One region of the Micromonospora carbonacea subsp. aurantiaca genome, then DNA from elsewhere that is predicted to be linked to it. Evidence: riboswitches for the same ligand, from Rfam matches in the RefSeq annotation. Region 1 holds a riboswitch; each other region holds the start of a gene.
What was found. Region 1 has a riboswitch for cyclic di-AMP ahead of HDA31_RS29455 (C40 family peptidase). Riboswitches for the same ligand answer to the same signal wherever they lie in the genome.
Positions count from the first base shown of each region.

Region 2: linked by a shared signal. The riboswitch ahead of HDA31_RS05940 (coiled-coil domain-containing protein) and the one ahead of HDA31_RS29455 (C40 family peptidase) in region 1 are both predicted to bind cyclic di-AMP.
Region 3: linked by a shared signal. The riboswitch ahead of HDA31_RS26810 (coiled-coil domain-containing protein) and the one ahead of HDA31_RS29455 (C40 family peptidase) in region 1 are both predicted to bind cyclic di-AMP.

Region 1 covers NZ_JACHMZ010000001.1:7,001,032-7,003,223, forward strand. The annotation lists gene HDA31_RS29455 (C40 family peptidase) at 1-897, opposite strand, end outside; cyclic di-AMP (ydaO/yuaA leader) riboswitch at 910-1,050, opposite strand; gene HDA31_RS29460 (C40 family peptidase) at 1,261-2,192, opposite strand, start outside.
Region 2 covers NZ_JACHMZ010000001.1:1,307,562-1,309,753, forward strand. The annotation lists gene HDA31_RS05935 (SRPBCC family protein) at 1-89, shown strand, start outside; gene HDA31_RS05940 (coiled-coil domain-containing protein) at 137-1,207, opposite strand; cyclic di-AMP (ydaO/yuaA leader) riboswitch at 1,212-1,341, opposite strand; gene HDA31_RS05945 (cation diffusion facilitator family transporter) at 1,495-2,192, opposite strand, start outside.
Region 3 covers NZ_JACHMZ010000001.1:6,440,590-6,442,781, reverse strand. The annotation lists gene HDA31_RS26810 (coiled-coil domain-containing protein) at 1-920, opposite strand, end outside; cyclic di-AMP (ydaO/yuaA leader) riboswitch at 925-1,055, opposite strand; gene HDA31_RS26805 (YibE/F family protein) at 1,222-2,192, opposite strand, start outside.

The DNA of each region.
Region 1 (2,192 bases):
GTCGCCGGGGCGCAGGTCGGCGCGGCTGACGCGGGCGGTCACCGACCGCTGCTGGGCCGCGTTGTGCGGCAGCGAGACGCCGGCCTTCGCCCACGAGGCCAGCATCAGCCCCGAGCAGTCGTACGAGTTCGGGCCCTCCGCGCCCCAGACGTAGGGCTTGCCGATCTGGGCGCAGGCGAACTTCACCGCCGTCCCCGCGCCGCCACCCGGGTAGGACGCCGGGCAGGGGGCGGGCTTCAGCGGGCCGCCGCCTCCGTTGCCGTACACCTTCAGCCGCAGCTTCTGCAGGCGGTCGATCTCGGCGTTGATCTGCTTCTTCTTCGCGGCGAGCTGGGCCTCGGTGCGGGTGAGCTGGACGACCATCTCGTCGAGGGGCCGCTTCTTCGCGGCCAGCTCGTCACGGAGGTCGACGACCGCCTGGACGTCGTGCTGCTGGCGCTGGGCGAACCGGTCGAGCAGCTCCAGCTGCCCCATCATCTGACTGGGCGTGCGGCTGCCGAGCAGGGCGTTGACCACCGACAGGTTGTCGCCCTTGTACGCCTCGGCGGCGAGGCCGCCGACCTTCTTCAGCGCCTCGTCCACCTGGCGCTGGAGCGGCCCGATCTGCGCGGCGAGCGCGTCGGCCTGCTTGCGCTTGGCGGCGAGGTCCTGGCGGGTGGCGTTGTGCCGCTCGATGATCGGTTCGAGCTTGTTCCAGTCCTCGTCGATCTGCCGCTCGATCTCGGCGACCGAGGGGTCGGCGTGGGCCACGGTCGGTGCGCCGGTCAGGACGACGGCGACGCCGACCAGTGCGGCGAGGACGGTGGTGCAGCGTGACCAGCGGGGACGCGGCGCGGCCGGCGTCCGGTCGGCGTCGGCCGACCGGCGTGACGGGCGCCGCGGAGCATGGTGTGCCACCGGGCTCCGTTCTCCTTCTTCCTCTACCGCCTACCGGGTTAGCTGACGGGTTCGGGCGGGAAGGGAGAGCGCCCTACCGCAGCGCCGCTGCGGATTCACCCCGGCGTACCTGGGTCCCCGGCTCGCCCGGAGGCGACTCGGCGGTGTCGCACCGTCACCGCCCGGCTGGGCGGTGCAGCTACCGGCCGACAATTGGCCAGAGTAGAGACGATCGCCGTCGATCCGCAACCCGACCGGCCGTGACACTCCGTACAGACCCCTCGTCGGCGTCGATGTCCGCCGCACGGCGAAGGCCCCCGGTCGGGTGACCGGGGGCCTTCGGGCGGTGCTGCGCGGCGCGGCCTTCGCGGTGGCCGGGCCGGGTCAGCCGGGTCGGCGGAAGCCGGCCACCGGCATGGTGTTGATGCTGCTCACGTTGACCGGCTTGCCGGCCCGGGGCGCGTGCACCATCTTGTCGTTGCCGATGTAGAGGCCGACGTGGTGCAGGTCGCTGAAGAAGAACACCAGGTCACCGGGGCGGGCCTCGGAACGCGGGATGGCACGGCCCTCGTTCCACTGGGCGCCGGTGAAGTGGGTCAGGTGGATCCCGGCGGCCTGGTAGGCGAACTGGGTCAGGCCGGAGCAGTCGAACGAGTTCGGGCCGGTGGCGCCCCAGACGTACGGGTCGCCGACCTGGGCGCAGGCGGTCTTGATGGCGGTGCGGGCGGCCGCGCTGACCACGCCGGTGACCGTCGGGCAGCCCTCGGTGGAGACGACGGTCTTCGGCATCGACGCCTGGAGCCGCTTGATCTCACCGTTGATCTTGGTCTTCTTCGCCGCCAGTTCCTTGGTCTGCTTCTCCTGGGAGGCGATGAGCGTGTCGAGCTTCTGCTTCTCGGTGTCGTACTTCGCCCGGACGGCGAGCACGCCCTCGACCTGCTTGCGCTCCTGCGCGGCCAGCCGGTCCAGGATGGTCAGCTGCTCGGCGAGGGTGCCCGGCTTGGTGCTGACCAGCAGTGCGCCGATGTCCTGCGACGGGCCGGAGATGTAGTAGCGGGAGGCGAGGTCGCCGACGCGGTTCATGGCCAGCTCTGTCTCGAGCGCCAGCGGCTCGATCTTCTTCTGCACCTCCGCCGCCTTCTCGCGGTTCACCTTGAGCTGGGCGCGGACCTTGTTGTACTGCTCGATGGTGGGCTCGAGCTGCTCCCACTGCTTGTCGATCTGCGCCTCGATCTCGTCGACCGACGGCTCGGCGTACGCGGGCGCGGCCAGTGTCCCGGCGCCGACGGCGACCGCCGCGACCAGGGTGAGCAGGC
Region 2 (2,192 bases), 5.7 Mb from region 1:
CGCTGTTCGGCTACGCCTTCCGGCAGGCCCGCTCGGCGCACCTCGGGCTGGCCCGCCGGCTCGGCGAGGTGCTCGGCCGGGCGGCGTAGCGCCCGGCGACCCGCCCCCGTGGGGGAGGGCCGCCGGGGCGCGTGGCTCAGATCACCGACAGGTGCACGTGGTTCGTGTGGTCGCTGGACGGGTCGCCGTTTCCGCCGCTGTACGCCTTCCAGCCGCTGCTGGGCAGCCAGATCTGCTTGAACCAGATCACGTAGAGCACGGCGAGCCGGTCGGCGTTGCGCACGAAGTACGCCGCCAGGTTGTTGCCGTAGGTGCGGTCCCCGCCGCTGGCCACGCCGCCGAAGCCGCCCTTCTGCGCGGCGAAGTCGCAGGCCCGGCCCTTCGGGTGCTCGCCGGAGCCGCCGGGGCGGTAGCAGGAGACGTACCGGGTGAAGCCGGCGGCCTTGGCCTGGTTGAGCGCGTGCAGGGTGCGCGGGGTGATGCAGCCGTTGGCCGGGGTGGGGTCGTTGACGCTGCACGACTCCGCCGGCCAGGAGCCGTCGGAGTTGCGCTTCGCGGGGGTGGCGTTCGCGCTGGAGGTGCCGCCCGGGCTGGACCCGCCGCCGCTGCTGCTGGCCTTGTCGTTGGCCACGGTGAGGGCCCGTTCGGCCTGCTCCTTGCGCTTGCCCATCAGCGCGACCTGCTTGCGCTGCTCGCGGATCTCGCCGTCGAGGGCCTGCCGGGTCTTCGTCGCCTCGTCCCGGGTGGTCAGCAGCTCGCGCAGCGCCCGGTCCTCGTTCGCGGCGATCGTGTCGAGCGCGGCGGCCCGGTCGAGGAACCCCTCGGGGGAGCTGCTGTCGAGCAGCACCGAGGCGGCGGTGAGCCGGCCCTTCTTGTACGCCACCCCGGCGATCTCGCCGACCTTGGCGCCCCGGGTGACCAGCTCGGCCTCGACCGTCTTGAGCTGGCCGCCGAGCTGCTGCTGCCGCTTCACCGAGCGGTCGAGGGCGGTCTTGGCCTCCAGGTAGCCCTTGCTGGCCGCCTCGAGCTGGGCGCGCAGGGCGGGCGTGCCGCCCTCCTCGTCGTCGCCGGGCGCGGCGAGCAGGCCGACCGGCGGCGCGGCCCCGGCCGGCGTCACCGGCGCGACCCCGAGGCCGACGGCGAGCGTCAGCGCCAGCGCCGCCGCCACCCGGGCGGCGATCCTTCCTACAGGTGCCACTACTGGCATGTGCGTGTCCTTCCGTCAGCCGCCGACCGGGTTAGCTGACGGGTTCGGGACGGAAGATCCCTACCGCTGGAGCGGATGCACCCCACACACATGGTTCCCCGGCTCGCCCACGGGCGATTAGGCGGCGGCCACCACAGGCGCCGGAGGGCGCCGCCCGGCGGTGGCCGGGGCTGAGCCTACCGGTGCATATGGGGCCAGCGCTGCCTCCGTGACGGAGGGTACGCGGATGAAACCTGTCAAGTCGGCCATTCGGCCGCGAATGTCGCAAAAATTGATGGATTCCGGTCTCACCAGCCGGCCGGGCCGCAGCCGTCGCGGGCCGCTCCGGGCTCGACCTGCAACGTGGCGTGCTCGATGTGGAAGTCCTCGTGCAGGGCGGTGCGGGCGGCGGTCAGCACCGCGCCGACCTCCGCGCCGGGCGCCATGGTCAGGTGGGCCGAGGCGACCTCCATGCCGGAGGTCAGCGTCCAGACGTGCAGGTCGTGCACCTCGACCACGCCGGGCACGGCGGCCAGCCGGTCGTGCACGGCGGTCACCTGGAGGTGCTCCGGCGCGGCCTGCACCAGGATGCGCACCGCGGCCCGCCCGAGCCGCCAGGTGCGGGGCAGGATGAACACGCCGATCGCGACGGCCACCGCCGGGTCCGCCCACCACCAGCCGGTCGCCATGATCAGCACCGCCGCGCCGATCACGCCGACCGACCCGAGCAGGTCGCCCAGCACCTCCAGGTACGCCCCGCGCATGTTGATGCTCTCCTTCGCCCCGCTGCGCAGCAGGGCGAACGCGGCGACGTTGGCGAGCAGGCCCAGCACCGCCACCACGAGCATCGGGCCGGTGGTCACCTCGGGCGGGTCGCCGAAACGGCGGACGGCCTCGACGAGGACGTAGACGGCGACGCCGCTGAGCAGCAGGGCGTTGCCGAGCGCGGCGAGCACCTCCAGCCGGTAGAGCCCGAAGGTGCGCTGCGGGTCGGCGGTGGCCCGGC
Region 3 (2,192 bases), 560 kb from region 1:
ATGCCGAGCCGGTCGGCGTTGCGGATGAGGAACGCGGCGAGGTTGTTGCCGTACATCCGGGTGTCGTTGTTGTGCCAGGGGGAGAAGCCGCTGTTCTGGAGCGACCAGTCGCAGGCCCGGCCCTTGGGGTGCTCCCACGGCCCGCCCGGCCGGTAGCAGCCCACGAACCGGTTGAAGCCGGCCCGCTTGACCTCCTTGTAGGCGTGCAGCGTGCGGGGTGTCACGCAGCCGGAGGTGGTGGGGTCGTTCTCGCTGCACGACTCCGGCCGCCAGGTGCCGTCCGACGTCCGGCCCGGCGCGATCCGCGCGACCGGGGACGTGGCGTTGACCAGGCCGCCGGTGAAGCCCTTGCCGCCGACCAGCGCGAGCGCCTTCTCGGCGTCGTGCTTCTTCTTCGCCATGACCGACGCCTGCTTCTGCTGCTCGCGCACCTCGGCGTCGAGCGCGAGCTTGGCCTGCTCGGCGCGGTTCTTCGCCGCGCTGACCTCGGCCAGCTTGTTGGCGTTGACCATGTTCAGCTCGTCGAGGGCGGAGGCGCGCTTGACGAACGAGTCCGGGCTGTTGCTCTCCAGCAGCATCGCCATCGCGCCGACCCGCCCGGTCCGGTACGACTGCGCGGCCATCTCGCCGACCTGCGGCGCGAGCGCGTCCAGCTCCTCCTGGGCCTTCCGCACCTCGTCGGCGAGCTGGGCCTGGCGCTTCTTGGACTTTTCGAGCTTCGACTTGGCCTGGACGTAGTCCCGGTTCGTCGCCTCGATCACGTCGGTGATGAGCTGGGGCTCGTCGTCCTCCTCGTGCCCCGAGGGCTGGGGGGCGGCGGCGGGCAGGGCGAGCGCCGGGGCGGCCGGCCCGGCGACGACCGCCAGGGCAGCGAGCACGGCCACCACGGGTGTCAACCAGCGGTGCAGGGGTGCCGTCACAGTGTTCCCTTCCATCGACCGCCGACCGGGTTAGCTGACGGGTTCGGGGCGGAAGCGGCCCCTACCGCTCGCGCGGATTCACCCCGGGCACCTGGTTCCCCGGCTCGCCTCGCGGCGATTGGGCGGCGGCACCGCAGGCGCCGCTTCGCGCCTTCGGCGGTGACCGGCAGCGAGGTTACCCGAGAGCACATGCGGGGAGCTACGTCCGGATGCCGACTAAAAGCGTCATTTCGTAATCGCCGTCGGTAATCAGTGATGCGCTTCTCAGGGCGGATGCCGCCGCCGGTCACGCTGCGCAGTGTCACCATGCGGTCTCCGTGCCTCCTTCTCGGTGCGGCCGTCCGGCCGGGGGGTGGGTGGGGGCGTGGTCGTCGGGGAACCCCTCGGCCGCCCGGCCGCCGCCGAGCGCCTCCAGCGCGAGATCGCGGTCCGCGGTCCGCCGCCCGCCCCCGTGGGTACGCGCCGCCGGCACGTCCCCGCCGCCCGCCGGGCGGGTCCGGGGCGCGGCCCCCTGCCCCGCCGTGGGTCCCGCCGCCGCCGTGCGTCCTGCCGCCGTGACCACGGCGGCCAGCCCGGTGGTGAGCGGCACGGCGGCGATCAGGCCCAGCGTGGCGACCGCGCTGCGGACGATCTCCTGGGCGAGGAACTCGCTGGTCAGGATCTCGGTCACGGGGCGGGAGTCGGCGGTGAGCAGGAGCAGCAGCGGCAGCGACGCACCCGCGTACGCCAGCACGATCGTGTTGACCGTCGAGGCGATGTGCGCCCGGCCGACGCGGGTGGCCGCCCGGTAGAGCTGCAACCGGGACAGCCCCGGGTTGGCGTGCGCCAGCTCGGTGACGGTGGCCGCCTGGGTCACGGTGACGTCGTCGAGCACCCCGAGCGACCCGATGATGATGCCGGCCAGGAGCAGGCCGTGCAGGTCCACGTCGCCCCGGAACATCGACAGGGTGGTGGCGTCCTCGCTGCCGTACCCGGTGAGGTGGGTGGCGGCCGTGGCCAGCGTGCCCAGCAGGCCGGTGAGAACCAGGCTGCCCAGGGTGCCGAGGACCGCCACCGACGTCTGCGCGGTGACCCCGTGGGTGAGGTACAGCACCACGAACATGATCAGCGCGGAGCCGACGACGGCGATCGGCAGCGGCGACCCGCCCGCGCCGATGCCGGGCAGCACGAAGGTCAGCAGGATGGCGAAGGTGGCGGCGAGCCCGGCGAGGGCGGCCACCCCCCGCCAACGGCCGAACGCGACGATCGCCAGCGCGAACACCACCGCCAGCC